Regions from separate parts of the Mesorhizobium newzealandense genome, predicted to be linked through region 1. Evidence: predicted binding sites of a transcription regulator. Region 1 holds the regulator's gene; the other holds the start of a gene.

Region 1 (7,170 bases):
TGGATCAGCGGGATATGCGACATCGACGGCACGTCCCAGTCCATGGCGTTGTAGATCACCGTCTGGCGGGCGGCGTTGGTCAGGTGGTCGTCACCACGAATGATATGGGTGACGCCCATGTCGTGATCGTCGACGACGACGGCATGCATGTAGGTCGGGTTGCCATCCGAACGCAGGATGATGAAGTCGTCGAGATCCTTGTTGGGAAAGCGCACCTCGCCCTGGACACGGTCGTGCACCACCGTCTCGCCCTCGGTCGGCGCCTTGATGCGGATTGCGCCCTTGGCGCCTGCGGGCGCCTCGGACGGGTCGCGGTCACGCCAGCGGCCGTCATAGCGGGGCGGCAGCCCCTTGGCCCGTGCTGCCTCACGCATCGCCTCCAACTCGGCCGGCGTCGCGTAGCAGTAGTAGGCCTTGCCCATGCGCACGAGCTCCTCGGCCACCTCACGGTGGCGCGGCGCACGCTCGAACTGCGACACCGGCTCGCCGTCCCAGGTCAACCCGAGCCAGGAAAGCCCATCGAGAATGGCCGCGGTGGCAGAATCTGTCGAACGCTCACGATCGGTGTCCTCGATGCGCAGCAGCATCGTGCCATCGGTGTGCTTTGCATACAGCCAGTTGAACAGCGCCGTGCGCGCGCCGCCGATGTGCAGGTAGCCGGTGGGCGAGGGGGCAAAACGGGTGACGACCTTGTCGGACATGGAACTCTCGGAAACCATCTGAAGCGGGATGCGGTTGCGCGGACTTTCGCGCGGTCGGCGTTCATGTAGCATAGGGTGTCGAGGGTGCAAGGGGCAGACCCGATGGCTGGACGAGGCCGGGGCTCGGATCAGGGCGAGGACGCTGCTATCGGCGTCAGCGAACGGTCGCTGTTTGCGCCGCCGCAGCCGGCTTCGTTGCCGCCGCCATCACCGCTCGTGCCGGGCACCGGCAACCTGCCATTGCAAGCCGATATCCCGGTCGCTGTTCCAGTTGCCGAAGTCGGCAGAATCGTGCGCGTGCGCCGGCAAATCGGCCCGATATCACTGCCTCGCCTGCGCCACAGCCTAGCCACGGCAGCGGGTCTGGAGCTCGACCGAGGCGTGGCCTTTCTGCTGGTGCCGGTCTGCCTGGCAATCGGGGCGATCGGCTATTTTTCGCTGGCGGCGGAGCCTGACTTTCCAAAGCCTGTCGCGGTCGTTGCGCTGACGGCGCTCTGTGCGCTTGTCTCGCGTTCCTGGCCGAAAACCCATCTGTGCTTCATGGCAGCATTGTTGTGTGCGCTGGGCTTGCTCGTCGCAAAGGTCGAGACATGGCGGGCGGGAACGCAGATTCTGGGCTCGGAAATCTCGACGCAACTGACGGGGCGGGTGGTCTCGCTCGACCGGATGGAGAGCGGCCGCATTCGGCTGACCATCGACGTGACGTCGACCGCCCGGCCGAAATTGCGCTATGCGCCGGAGCGGGTTCGGCTTTCGGCGCGAAAGATCCCGGCAGAGATGACCGCCGGCTCCCTCATCACCGGCTACGCCAAGCTGTTGCCGCCGACAGGCCCGGTGCGGCCGGACAGCTACGACTTCTCCTTCGACAGCTACTTCGCCGGCATCGGCGGCAGCGGGTTCTTTCTCGGCAATCCAAAGATGGCCGCCACCGATGACAACGAAATGCCGCTGTCGGCCCGCCTTTTCTCGGGGATAGAAAATGCCCGCGAAGCCATCGCCGACCATATCAGGGGCAGTGTCGGTGGTGCCGAGGGCGAGATCGCCGCGGCGCTGATCGTCGGCGTGCGCGCCGGCATTCCCGATGACATCAACGAAGCGATGCGGCGTACCGGCATTTACCACATCATCTCCATTTCCGGTCTGCACATGGCGCTGGTCGCCGGCACAATCATGGGCTTGCTGCGTGGCGCCTTCGCCCTGTTTCCGGACTTTTCCGCGCGTCGGCGGGTGAAGAAATACGCGGCCGCCGCGGCACTTTTCTCGATCGCCGCCTATCTAGTCATCTCGGGCGTCGTCGTTGCCGCGGAGCGCAGCTTCATCATGCTGGCGGTGATGCTGATTGCCGTGCTGTTCGATCGGGCGGCGCTGACCATGCGCAATCTGGCGATCTCGGCGATCGCCGTCATTGTGGTGTCGCCGCATGAGGTGGTCGGCCCGAGCTTCCAGATGTCGTTCGCGGCGACGGCTGCGCTGGTCGGCGCCTATGCCGGCTGGTCGGATCATCGAGCGGGAAAAACGAGACCTCCGCCACCACGGCGATCGCTGCCTGGCTTTCTCACGCAAAAATTCCTGCTGGCGGCTGGTGGCCTTGCCATGACCTCCATCATCGCCGGCGGCGCGACTGCACTGTTTGCCATCTGGCATTTTCAGCGGGTGTCGCCGCTCAGCCTGTTCGCCAATCTGGCCATCATGCCGATCGTGTCACTGGTAGTCATGCCCTTCGCCGTCCTCAGCGCGCTGGCGATGCCGTTCGGTGCCGACGGCCCCTTTCTTTATGTGATGGGCAAGGGCCTGACGGCGATGATCGCCATGTCCGGATGGATTTCCGAGCGCTCGCCGGTCGACGCCGTCGGGTTGATTTCGCAGCAGTCTGTCCTGCTGGTGGCGATTGCCTTGGTCATTGCAACCATGGCGACGACATGGCTGCGGCTCGCAGCCCTTCCCTTCGCGCTTGCCGGCCTGTTGACCGTCTCGGATACGCGCGCACCGGACGTGCTGATCTCGGAGGACGCCAGGCTGGTCGCGTTGCCGATCGGGGGCGGCGAGCTCGCCGTCAGCCGCGCACGTCCGAACGAATTCACGGTCGACAACTGGAAACGCGCTCTGACATCCGAAACCATCGTCGTGCCGGAGGTGTTCAACAACGGCGACGGGCAATTCGACATAGCGGATGCCGCTGGAATACCGCCCGGAGCGCCTTTCTACTGCGCATCAGGCGTTTGTCTCGCCAAGCATCCGTCCGGTGCGATCATCGCGCATGTCGAAGATCGAAAAGACGCCTGGAAAGCCTGCGGCTTCGCTGACCTGATTGTCATCAATGACGCGACGGCCTATGACCCCTGTCACAATCCCCTGGTGCTCGTCATCACCAAACGGCAACTGGCCCGCAAGGGCAGCGCCGCCGTCTTCTTCGATCGAGAGTCGGCGACCACGCCGGCAACGGTCAGCTTCGCGGTGGACAGGCCATACCGGCCCTGGCACACGCAACGCAAATTCTCGCGCGAGGCGAGGGGCCTGCCGCCCTTTCGCAAACCCGAAAAGCCGGTTGCAAGCCCTGCTCAGTAGCGCCTGATCAGGCCCACGAGCTTGCCTTGCACCTTGACCCTGTCCGGTCCAAAAATGCGGGTTTCATAGGCCGGGTTGGCGGCTTCGAGAGCAATCGAGGCGCCCTTGCGGCGGAACCGCTTCAGCGTCGCTTCCTCTTCATCCACCAGCGCCACGATGATCTCGCCCGGGCTCGCTGTGTCGGCGTTACGGATGATGACGGTGTCGCCGTCGAAGATGCCGGCCTCGATCATCGAATCGCCCTTGACCTCCAGGGCGTAGTGCTCGCCACCCATGATCATGTCCGGCGGCACCGAGATCGAATGCGTCTGGTGCTGGATGGCGTCGATCGGCACGCCGGCGGCAATGCGGCCCATCACCGGTATCGACACGGCGGAGACCACGTCGTCGTCATTGCCGGCAGAAGGCATCCGCGAAGGCGACGGCTTGATTTGCCGACCAAGTCCGCCTTGCCCAAGACTGCCCTGAATGACGCTTGGTGAGAACTTTTTTGCCGCGTTGAGGCCAGGCGCGATCGAGTCCGGCAGCCGCAGCACTTCCAGCGCGCGCGCCCGGTTGGGCAGTCGGCGAATGAAGCCGCGCTCCTCCAGCGCCGTGATCAGCCGGTGGATGCCGGATTTGGAGGCAAGGTCGAGCGCTTCCTTCATCTCATCGAAGGATGGCGGAATACCGCTCTCCTTGAGGCGTTCATGGATGAACATCAGCAGTTCATGTTGTTTGCGCGTCAGCATGGCAGCCCCCAGGTTACCTGAAATCGGAATCGGAAAAACAAACCCAGAACAAACACTATCTGTTCCAGTTGTGTTCCGCAACCGTTTAAAGTTTAATGAATTTGTTAAGACGGCTGAAATCATCTGCCGCGCGGCAGCGTGCGGCGTTCGACGCTTGTCTGCCACCGCCACAGCCTTGGTTCGATTGAAAATGTTATGGTTAATGGCTTGTGGCCCACCCTGTATCGGGCTTGGCATCCGTTACAGATGAAGCTTGACGAGAGGGCTTTGTTCACGTCACCGATGGTTGGCCTGCCGTGAACGAAACGAAGCCAAAATGCCAACTTCGCCGGAGAAATTGACGAAGTCGGCTTTGGCTTGTTCCTGTTGCATTACCGCTTGTTTGTGCTGCGGTCGCAGGCATGGACATAGACATGCAACGTGTAGTCGATGTGGGCAATCATCAGGGTTTTCGCGCGCTCGATGTTGCGATCGAGCGCCGCTTCCATGAGCGCGGTGTGATGTTCGATCGCGACAGCCTGGCGCAACGCCGTCACGGCCTCCTCATAACCGTGCTGCAGACCGGCGACCGCCCGCAGGGTTGGTGCAAGGCCTAGAAAACGGTGATGGCGACGCAACTGATCCGCGATCGTGGAATGGAAGGTCAGCAGCCATGGGGATGTTGCCGCGCCGAGCAGTGCCGCGTGGAAAGCCTCGTGTTTTTCATCCCATTCGTCGACCACGCCGTCGGACGGGTCGTCGACCGCTGTCTTGCAGCGCGACAGCCGGTAATGGGCGGCGACAACGGCGTCCTCCCATTCACGGCCGCCTTTCTCGATCGATTCCTGGAGCAGCGGCAGTTCGACCACCAGCCTCGCGCGTGACAGATCTTCCAGCTCGACGCGCGAGACTGGTGCGACGGCAAAGCCGCGATTGCTGATGGCGGTCACCAGGCGCTCGGCCTCCAACCGCGACAGCGCCTCGCGTAACGGGGTCCAGCCAATGCCGTAGCTATTGCGCAACCCGCTGAGCTTGAGCGGCGCGCCGGGCTTCAGACGGGTCGTGAGGATATCGCGACGCAACAGCCTGTAGGCTGCTTCCGTCTTCGAGAAGTGCTCGTCGTCCAGCATCGCCGTCCATCCATACTATCTGGGCGATGATTATATATGAAATTCTTTCATTCCGTAAATTATATATAATGTTTGACAGCAACCAAGAGACTGCCCATGATCGGCCAACCGTTTCACCTGATGCTCATCCGAGCACGCTCATGCGCGGGGATAGTCGATCATGAATGCCACTCTCGATCTCGCTGCAATCGCGGCGATGGATGCCGCGGATCCGCTGCGTGCCATGCGCGATCGTTTCGTCTTGCCGGAAGGGGTGATCTACCTCGACGGCAATTCGCTTGGCGCGGCTTCACCCGCCGTCTTCGAAGAGATCCAGAAGGCCGCGACGCAGGAATGGGCGCAGGATCTCATCCGTGCCTGGAACACCGCCGGCTGGTTCGACATGCCGGTCGAGCTCGGCGACCAACTCGGACGCCTGATTGGTGCCGCAGCCGGCCAGACGGTGGTCTGCGATACAACCTCGATCAACATCTACAAGGTCTTGCATGCGGCACTCACAATGCGGCCGGACCGGTCGGTCATCGTCGCCGAGGGCGACAGTTTTCCAACCGACCTCTATATGGCCGAAGGCGTTGCTTCGACGCGACCAGGTACCGTGCTGCGGCTTGAGGGAGTCGACGCGCCTGATATTGAGGAGCTGATCGATGAACGCGTCGCCGTCATCCTGGTCAACCACGTCAACTACAAATCCGGTCAGTTGCGCGACATGGCGGCGCTGACCCGCAGGGCCCATCAGGCCGGTGCGCTGATCGTCTGGGACCTCTGCCACACCGCCGGAGCGCTGCCGGTCGAGCTTGACGGTGCCAATGCCGATTTCGCCATTGGCTGCACCTACAAGTACCTCAATGGCGGCCCGGGCTCACCGGCCTTCATCTATGCCGCAAGGCGCCACCATGGAGATGTCCATCAGCCGCTCAGCGGCTGGTGGGGGCATGCGCGGCCGTTCGCCTTCGAACAGGCCTATGCGGCCGGCACCGGCATCCGCCGCTTCCTGTGCGGCACGCAGCCGGTGTTGTCGATGCGGGCGCTCAAGGGCGCGTTGGACCTCTGGAACGATGTCGACATGGCGGTGGTGCGCAAGAAGAGCATCGCACTGACCGACCTGTTCATCCAGCTCGTCGAAGCGAAATGCGGCGCCTATGGCCTCGAGCTCGAAAGCCCGCGCAACGGCGATGAGCGCGGCAGCCAGGTTTCGTTCATCCACCCGCATGGCTACCAGGTGATGCGGGCCTTGATCGAGCGCGGCGTGATCGGCGATTTCCGCGCGCCGTCGACCATCCGCTTCGGCTTCACGCCGCTCTATGTCGGCTACAGGGATGTCTGGCAGGCGGTCGAGGTGCTGGAAGACATTCTGCGCACCGGCGCCTGGCGGGACGCGCGGTTCGCGGTCAAGACGGCAGTCACTTGAGGTGTGTTGATATTCAGGTGATGCCGGCCTGCAAACGACGGCTTTCTGCGCTTCTGGTGCTCACGGACCCGAATGTTCCGCCCGGTTCTCGAAAACCGTCGTTTTCGGCTCGGCCTGACCTGAATCGCATTACTCCTTGGTGCGTAAAAGTGCGCACAATAGTCAGAGCCGGGTGCGGACCGTCCAGAGCTCTGGAAACAGGACGACCTCGAGCATCTTCTTCAAGTAGGACGCACCCGACGTGCCGCCGGTGCCGCGCTTGAGGCCGATGATGCGCTCGACCGTGGTGACGTGGTTGAAGCGCCAGCGGCGGAAATAATCCTCGAAGTCGACCAGCTTCTCGGCCAGTTCGTAGAACATCCAGTAGCGTTGCGGGTCACGATAAACGGTCTGCCAGGCAACCAGGACCTCTTCATTCTCGGCGCGCGTCTCACGCCAGTCGGTGCGCCTGGCGTCGGCGCCGATATCGAATCCGTTGCGCGCCAGCAGCAGCAGCGCTTCGTCGTAGAGCGACGGCTCGGCCAGGATCGTCTCCAGCTTCTGGCTGAGGTCCGGCCGGTGCTTGTGCGGGCCGAGCATGGCGAGGTTGCGGTTACCGGCCATGAACTCGATGGCGCGATATTGCCAGGATTGGAAACCCGAGGATTGGCCGAGCG
Region 2 (7,170 bases), on a different contig from region 1:
CGAGGGCCTAGGCACGGTCAGCATCCGCAAACTGTTCGGCGGCAAGGGCATCTATTTCGACGGTGTCATCGTCGCCATCGTGCTGCGTGGCGAATTGATGCTGAAGGCCGATGCGGAAAGCGCGCCCGATTTCGAAGCTGCCGGCTGCCGGCAGTGGACCTATACCGGCTCTCGCCACGGCAAGCTGGTCTCCATGCCGTACTGGACCATTCCCGACAGCGCCTTCGATGATCCCGACGAGATGACGGCCTGGGCACGCCGCGCCTATGAGGCAGGGCGGCGCACCGGCAAGTAGCTGCGTCGGAACTACAAAGCCTTCGCGATCTTCGCCGCCAGCCGCGCATTGTTCTCAACCAGCGCGATGTTGGTCTTCAGGCTCCGGCCGCCGGTCAGTTCGAGGATTTTCGACAGCAGGAACGGCGTCACCGCCTTGCCGGTCACGTTGAGCGCTTCGGCAGCCTTCTGTGCGGCTTCGATGTAACCGGCCATCTCTTCGGCCGGGATTTCGTGGTTCTCGGGCACCGGATTGGCGATCAGCATGCCGCCGGCGAGCCCCAGCGCCTGCCGCGTCTGGTAGAAATGCGCGATCTCTTCCGGCTTGTGCAAGGTCAGCGGTGCGCGGAACGCCGAATGCCGCGACCAGAAGGCCGGCATCGTTTCGCAGCCATGGCCGACCACCGGCACGCCGCGCGTTTCCAGCACCTCCAGCGTCTTTTCGATGTCGAGGATGGCCTTGGCGCCGGCCGACACGACGATCACCGGCGTGCGCGCCAGTTCGTCGAGGTCGGCGGAAATGTCGAAACTCTTTTCCGCGCCCTTGTGCACGCCGCCAATGCCGCCGGTCGCGAACACCTTGATGCCGACCATGTGCGCCGCGATCATCGTTGCGGCGACCGTGGTGCCACCGGTGCGTCCTTGCGCCACCGCAAAGCCGAGGTCGGCGCGCGACAGCTTCATGGCGTCGCCGGTCATGGCAAGGGACTCACGCTCGCCGTCCGACAGGCCGATCTTGATGCGACCGCCAACCACGGCGATCGTCGCGGCCACCGCGCCGCCATCACTGATGATCTTTTCGACATCGGCTGCCATGGCGCCGTTGTCGGGGTAGGGCATGCCATGGGTGATGATGGTGCTCTCCAGCGCCACCACCGGCCGCCCGGCCGCCAGGGCTTGCGCCACTGGCGCATGGATGTCGATGAAGGGGCGGGCGGTTTCTGGCGTCATCTTGATCTCCAACCCGGAGTGCGGCGCATCCATCTGGACGCGCAGCTGCATGCCGGTGCTATGAACTGGCCGGTCTCATGCCACTTCCTGCGCATCCGGCACAAGAGCCAGCGCCTCGGTGAAATCAGCTGCGGTGAAATCGGGAACGGCGTCGGCGCTCTCGATGGCCAGCGTCGCCGCGGCAATGCCTTCGCGCAGCGCTGCGCGCAGGGGCATGCCGCGCAGCAAGGCGGCGACCGTCGCCCCCGCCAGCGCATCGCCGGCGCCGGTGACATCCACGACCTTTCTTGGCGTCGGCGGCAGGATCGAGAAGGTGCTGGCTTCATCGAAGCCCAGCATGGCAGCGCCGCCCGCTGTCACCACGCCGCTTTTGAGCCCTGCGCGTTTCAGCCCGTCGACAATGTCCTGCCCTGAGGCCGCACCGTCCAGCCCGGCAAGGGCTAGCGCCTCGCGCCGGTTCATGAAGACGACGTCCAGATTGGCGAGCACCGGCCTCAGGCGCACGATCTTGGCCGGCGAAATGGCAATGGCGAAGACGGGCTTGCCGGCGGCGAGTGCCACCAGCCGCTCCAGTGCTGCCGTCGGCAGGTTGGCGTCGCAGAAGACGGCATCGGCGGCGGCGACAACCTCGCGCACCTTGGAGCGCCTGACCTGCTTGGGAAACGCCAGCTCATAGAGCGCCATGTCGGCGAAGCCGACGATCAATTCGCCCTCGCTGTCGATCAGGGCCGTATAGCTCGGCGTCGTGCGATCGAGGAATACGGCGGACAGGTCGGCAATACCGGCCTCGGCGATGGCTCGTGAAACGGTATCCGCGGCCGCATCGCCGCCGCGCACCGACAGCAGCGACGCGGAGACGCCGCGACGAACCGCACTGCGCAAAGCATTGAAGACACCGCCGCCGACATCCTCGCGCATTGTGCCGGGATTGGACGCGGCGGGCACGTAGGGGCCGGACACCTGGCCACGCCGGTCGATATGGGCGCCACCTACGGCCAGAATCTTCGCGGATTTCAGCATGCCGGCGATATGACCTTTGTTATTCCAGCCGCACAAGCGCTAGGCTGCGTGACGAAGCTTCGCATCCAAGACAGCGATTCGGCAGATCGAAACAATCGAGCTGCCTGGCCCAATGCGAGGTGCATTCCTGATCGAAGGGATGTATCCCCTTTAGACATGTAAGAGGTCGAAGCTTTTGCGAGGAATGCCTCCAACTGATTCGTGGCCGCCACCGGTCGGCCCCCTAGACACAAATAGAAACGTGCACGACCGTTAGGTAGAGTCGCCCCTTTGAAAGAACTGTGCTTTGATGGCTCAGTCTTGGCAGGGGGGACTAATGGACAGGACTGTTGTTGCTCGATTTTACCAAGTTGAACCTCTAGAGGCTCGCGACAGAACGTTTTTCGATTGCCTGCAATCGATATGGGCAGGCGCCGACAGGGATCAATGGACAGAGGTAGCGGCTGAGATAAGAATTAAACTCTTGCGCTACCAAGATGCTGCCGACAACGCCGATTTCGTTGAGGGCGAATTTGTCCGGCAGCAGCGCGACAATATCCCGCCAATAGCTCCCGATGTAGGCCCGCTTGAAGATCAGGATAGGCCACTAGGCCACCGGTGCGCGTTTCGCTATCATCCACGATTGAACGTATTGCTTTTGGAAAGTCGCAGGGAAGCTGTAACTCCGGGGCGAATTAACCTTCTGGTAAGTCACAAGATCAGGCGTCACAAGGGGTTCCATATCTCTCCGTGCCTGTCAGAGACGGCGCTAGATCGATTGCGTGGTGGCACTCCGCGTGCAATCGAGTTTAGAGTGGCTCGTCCAGCCGATCTGGCTGTGGTGGAGGGCGACCCATTGGACATTGAGGGCAATCTTGGCAGGCTCTCGAATACGTTTGGTGGCCCTAACGTCGAGGTGCGCGTTTCGTGGCCTCGCGGTAATCAAGATGGAGTCTTGTCTCGCGATGGCATCAGAAGGTTATTGGGATGGTCGGCGAACAACAGAAGCCACGTTGAGAAGCTAAAGATAAAAATCTTGGAAGAACAAGACCCAATTGACGTGCTGTCTGAGCAAATTAAGGCAAGCAGAGAATTGGACCTACCCCCCCGTCGCGGACGCTAACTTTGAAGTTCGTCGGTCATTTTTACGACAAACTTTTGATGCACACTTTAGAACCATCGAGCGGCTTTATGGAAATGGTTGATTTTGCTGGTATTTCTATTTCGAGGTGGAGCGCCACCTTCTTGTCGCATAGGCCATTGGCCCAAGCGGCTGTCTTTTCCGTTGCCGGAACCATTCTGGCAACGTGGGCTTCGCGCGATAGCGATATCAATTCGCTGGCGATTTATTCCGGCATATTTGACCTTCTGACCGTGTTTACGGGCTTTATCGCCACGTTTTTCGTGTTCGTTGGCGCTCGGCAGAACGAATTCTTGGCGAAAATTCAAAACACAATGACGTTCAAGGCCATGCTTAGGCTCTTGCGCTTTACTCTCGTATGGTCGGCTGCGATGATATTCGCATCGTACGTTCTGGTTATCATGGCGCCAAAGGACGTGGCCGCGTGGTCCATAATGCAGGGCATCATATGGCTCTGGTTCTATAACCTGGGTCTTATCGTTGTGAATTTTGTAAGGTGCATCCGGCAATTCAACACGATCATCTCAGCGGGGAAATAGTCTGTGGATCCCACAAAACGTTTCGACCAGCTTCTAACGGCGATGGCGACCAAGCCACCGCTTACCGTTCCGGGCGCGGGAACGATTGCAGCAAGAGGTCAAACATCAAGTGGGGATGCTTCCGCAGGTTCTGCCGAAACTCAAACTCCCAAAGGTAGGTCTGCAGCCACTTCTCAGAAACTGAAACGTAAGTCCCGCGCATCGAACGCTTAACGTGCGACCAGAAAGCTTCGATGTTGTTGGTGTGGACCTGACCATTCACGTACTCGCCAGCACTGTGGTTCACGGTGCCATGCAGGTAGCCAAGTTCTGACAGTTCCTTGAACACGCCAGCCTCATCCGTCGCGACGCGCGAACCGGGCTTAATCCAATCGAATATGGCAGGCATGACGTGCTTACGGCCACGGCCCGGCACAATGCGCGTAATGACCTCGCCGCCACGTTCGATGGCACCGAACACAACCGTCTTGTCGTCCTCGCCCTGCTTGTCCTTGCCGCCGTAAAACATCTTATCGGCTTCCACGATGCCGCCGTCCACGCCACCAAGCGGCGCATCACCATCGACATAGCCCATGTACTGGCGGATGAGATTGCACATGCGCCAAGCGGTCTTGTAGGTCACGCCGATGGTGCGCTGGACTTCCTTCGCAGACACGCCGTTGCGGGATGAGCAGAACAGGAACATGACGGTGTACCAGTCACGCAAGGACGTGCGCGTCGCTTCGAATGGAGTGCCAGCGGTCGGGTAGACCTGATAGCCGCAGAAATCGCATTCGTAGCAGCGACGAGCCTTCACGCGATGGAAGTTCGCTTCCTTGCCGCACTTGGCGCAAGTGTGCCGCTTCCCGTAGCGGGTAATCATCAAATGATCGAGGCAAGTCTCGTCATCCGGGAACCGTTCAAGGAACTGGCGAATCGTTGGGAGTTTGGTGTTCGTGCTCATGTCTGATTATATAGCACGACCCTTTACATGTTTCAAGGGGATACATCCCTGATCGAATCCCTAGGACAAAAAAAGAACAAATCCGGATATTGATTGTTTTTCAGATAATTGAACCCCCTTGCCAAACGAGAACAAAAAAGGTACAAATAGGCAGGGATTACGGATTGTCCGGCCTTCATTGACGACCAAGGGGTGATGTATCATGGCTCAGAATTCTTTGCGGCTGGTAGAGGACAAAGCGGTGGACAAATCAAAGGCTCTGGATGCGGCGCTGTCGCAAATCGAGCGGGCTTTCGGCAAAGGCTCGATCATGCGGCTCGGCGCGAACGAGCAGGTCGTCGAGATCGAAACCGTGCCGACCGGCTCGCTTGGCCTCGACATCGCGCTTGGCGTCGGTGGCCTGCCGCGCGGCCGCATCGTCGAGATCTACGGGCCGGAAAGCTCGGGCAAGACGACGCTGGCGCTGCACACCGTGGCCGAAGCCCAGAAGAAGGGCGGCATCTGCGCCTTCGTCGATGCCGAGCATGCGCTCGATCCGGTCTATGCCCGCAAGCTTGGCGTCGATCTGGAGAACCTCCTGATCTCGCAGCCCGACACGGGTGAGCAGGCGCTGGAAATCTGCGACACGCTGGTGCGCTCCGGTGCCATCGACGTGCTGGTGGTCGATTCGGTCGCGGCGCTGACGCCACGCGCCGAAATCGAAGGCGAGATGGGCGATTCGCTGCCCGGCCTGCAGGCCCGCCTGATGAGCCAGGCGCTGCGCAAGCTGACCGCCTCGATCTCGCGCTCCAACACCATGGTCATCTTCATCAACCAGATTCGCATGAAGATCGGCGTCATGTTCGGTTCGCCCGAGACCACGACCGGCGGTAATGCGCTGAAATTCTACGCTTCGGTCCGCCTCGACATCCGCCGCATCGGCTCGGTCAAGGACCGCGACGAGGTCGTCGGCAACCAGACCCGCGTCAAGGTGGTCAAGAACAAGCTGGCGCCGCCCTTCAAGGTGGTCGAGTTCGACATCATGTATGGCGAGGGCGTGTCCAAGACCGGCGAACTGGTCGATCTCGGCGTCAAGGCCGGCGTGGTCGAGAAGTCGGGCGCCTGGTTCTCCTACAATTCGCAGCGTCTCGGCCAGGGCCGCGAGAACGCCAAACTGTTCCTGCGCGACAATCCCGACACGGCGCGCGAGATCGAACTGGCGCTCAGGCAGAATGCCGGGTTGATCGCCGAGAAATTCCTCGAGAATGGCGGCGCCGAGAGCGGCGACGACGGTTTCGAGGAGGAATCCGGCGCGATGTAGCAACTTCGTGCGCAAGATGCTGGCCGGAGTTCGGCCATAATCTTGTTCCATTACCTCAAGCTTATGTAATTGAGTTCTGTGTTTTCGTGTCCAAACCGCCGGCCTCGTGCCGGCGGTTTTTCGTTTTGGCGGCGAAGCAGCCCGGGTTCGAACGGCCGGCAAATGCCGCGAATTGGACCAATTCCGTGTTTCTGGACAGGGTGCGATGTGACGGCTAAAAGGCCATGTCCATTTCCGCCGGTTTGCCGGCGGCTCTCTCGAAAAGGCAGTATTCATGAGTGGCGTGAACGAGATCCGGTCGACCTTTCTCGACTACTTCCGCAAGGAGGGTCACGAGATCGTCGCGTCGAGCCCGCTGGTGCCGCGCAACGATCCGACGCTGATGTTCACCAACGCCGGCATGGTGCAGTTCAAGAACGTCTTCACCGGATTGGAGAAGCGGCCTTATTCGCGCGCCTCGACCGCCCAGAAGAGCGTTCGCGCCGGCGGCAAGCACAACGACCTCGACAATGTCGGCTACACGGCGCGCCATCTGACCTTTTTCGAGATGCTCGGCAATTTCTCCTTTGGCGACTATTTCAAGGAGCGCGCCATCGAGCTTGCCTGGAACCTGATCACCAAGGAATTCGGGCTGAACAAGGACAAGCTGCTGGTCACCGTCTATCACACGGATGACGAGGCGGCCGGCTTCTGGAAGAAGATCGCCGGGTTTTCCGATGACCGCATCATTCGCATCGCGACCTCAGACAATTTCTGGGCGATGGGCGACACCGGACCGTGCGGACCGTGTTCGGAGATCTTCATCGACCGCGGCGAACACATCTGGGGCGGACCTCCCGGCAGCCCCGAGGAGGATGGCGACCGCTTTCTCGAATTCTGGAACCTGGTGTTCATGCAGTATGAACAGGTGACGAAGGCGGAGCGCATCGACCTGCCGCGCCCTTCGATCGACACCGGCATGGGCCTGGAGCGCATGGCGTCCATCCTGCAGGGGGTGGAAAGCGTCTTCGAGACCGATCTGTTC

What was found. The regulator LexA, encoded in region 1, represses DNA repair genes until DNA is damaged. The targets are predictions, from matches to a motif close to TGTTCNNNNTGTGTTCNG.
Region 2: the regulator LexA is predicted to act here: its motif matches at 4,908-4,925, upstream of recA (recombinase RecA).

Annotation. Positions count from the first base shown of each region.
Region 1 is NZ_JBHUGZ010000023.1:275,600-282,769, forward strand. It holds gene gltX (glutamate--tRNA ligase) at 1-701, opposite strand, end outside; gene ACFSOZ_RS31130 (ComEC/Rec2 family competence protein) at 804-3,266, shown strand; gene lexA (transcriptional repressor LexA) at 3,260-3,997, opposite strand; gene ACFSOZ_RS31140 (GntR family transcriptional regulator) at 4,369-5,106, opposite strand; gene kynU (kynureninase) at 5,267-6,514, shown strand; gene kynA (tryptophan 2,3-dioxygenase) at 6,677-7,170, opposite strand, start outside.
Region 2 is NZ_JBHUGZ010000007.1:349,483-356,652, forward strand. It holds gene ACFSOZ_RS10515 (TfoX/Sxy family protein) at 1-295, shown strand, start outside; gene ACFSOZ_RS10520 (pseudouridine-5'-phosphate glycosidase) at 307-1,224, opposite strand; gene ACFSOZ_RS10525 (carbohydrate kinase family protein) at 1,300-2,244, opposite strand; gene ACFSOZ_RS10530 (hypothetical protein) at 3,349-3,903, shown strand; gene ACFSOZ_RS10535 (IS1595 family transposase) at 3,965-4,846, opposite strand; gene recA (recombinase RecA) at 5,049-6,146, shown strand; gene alaS (alanine--tRNA ligase) at 6,421-7,170, shown strand, end outside.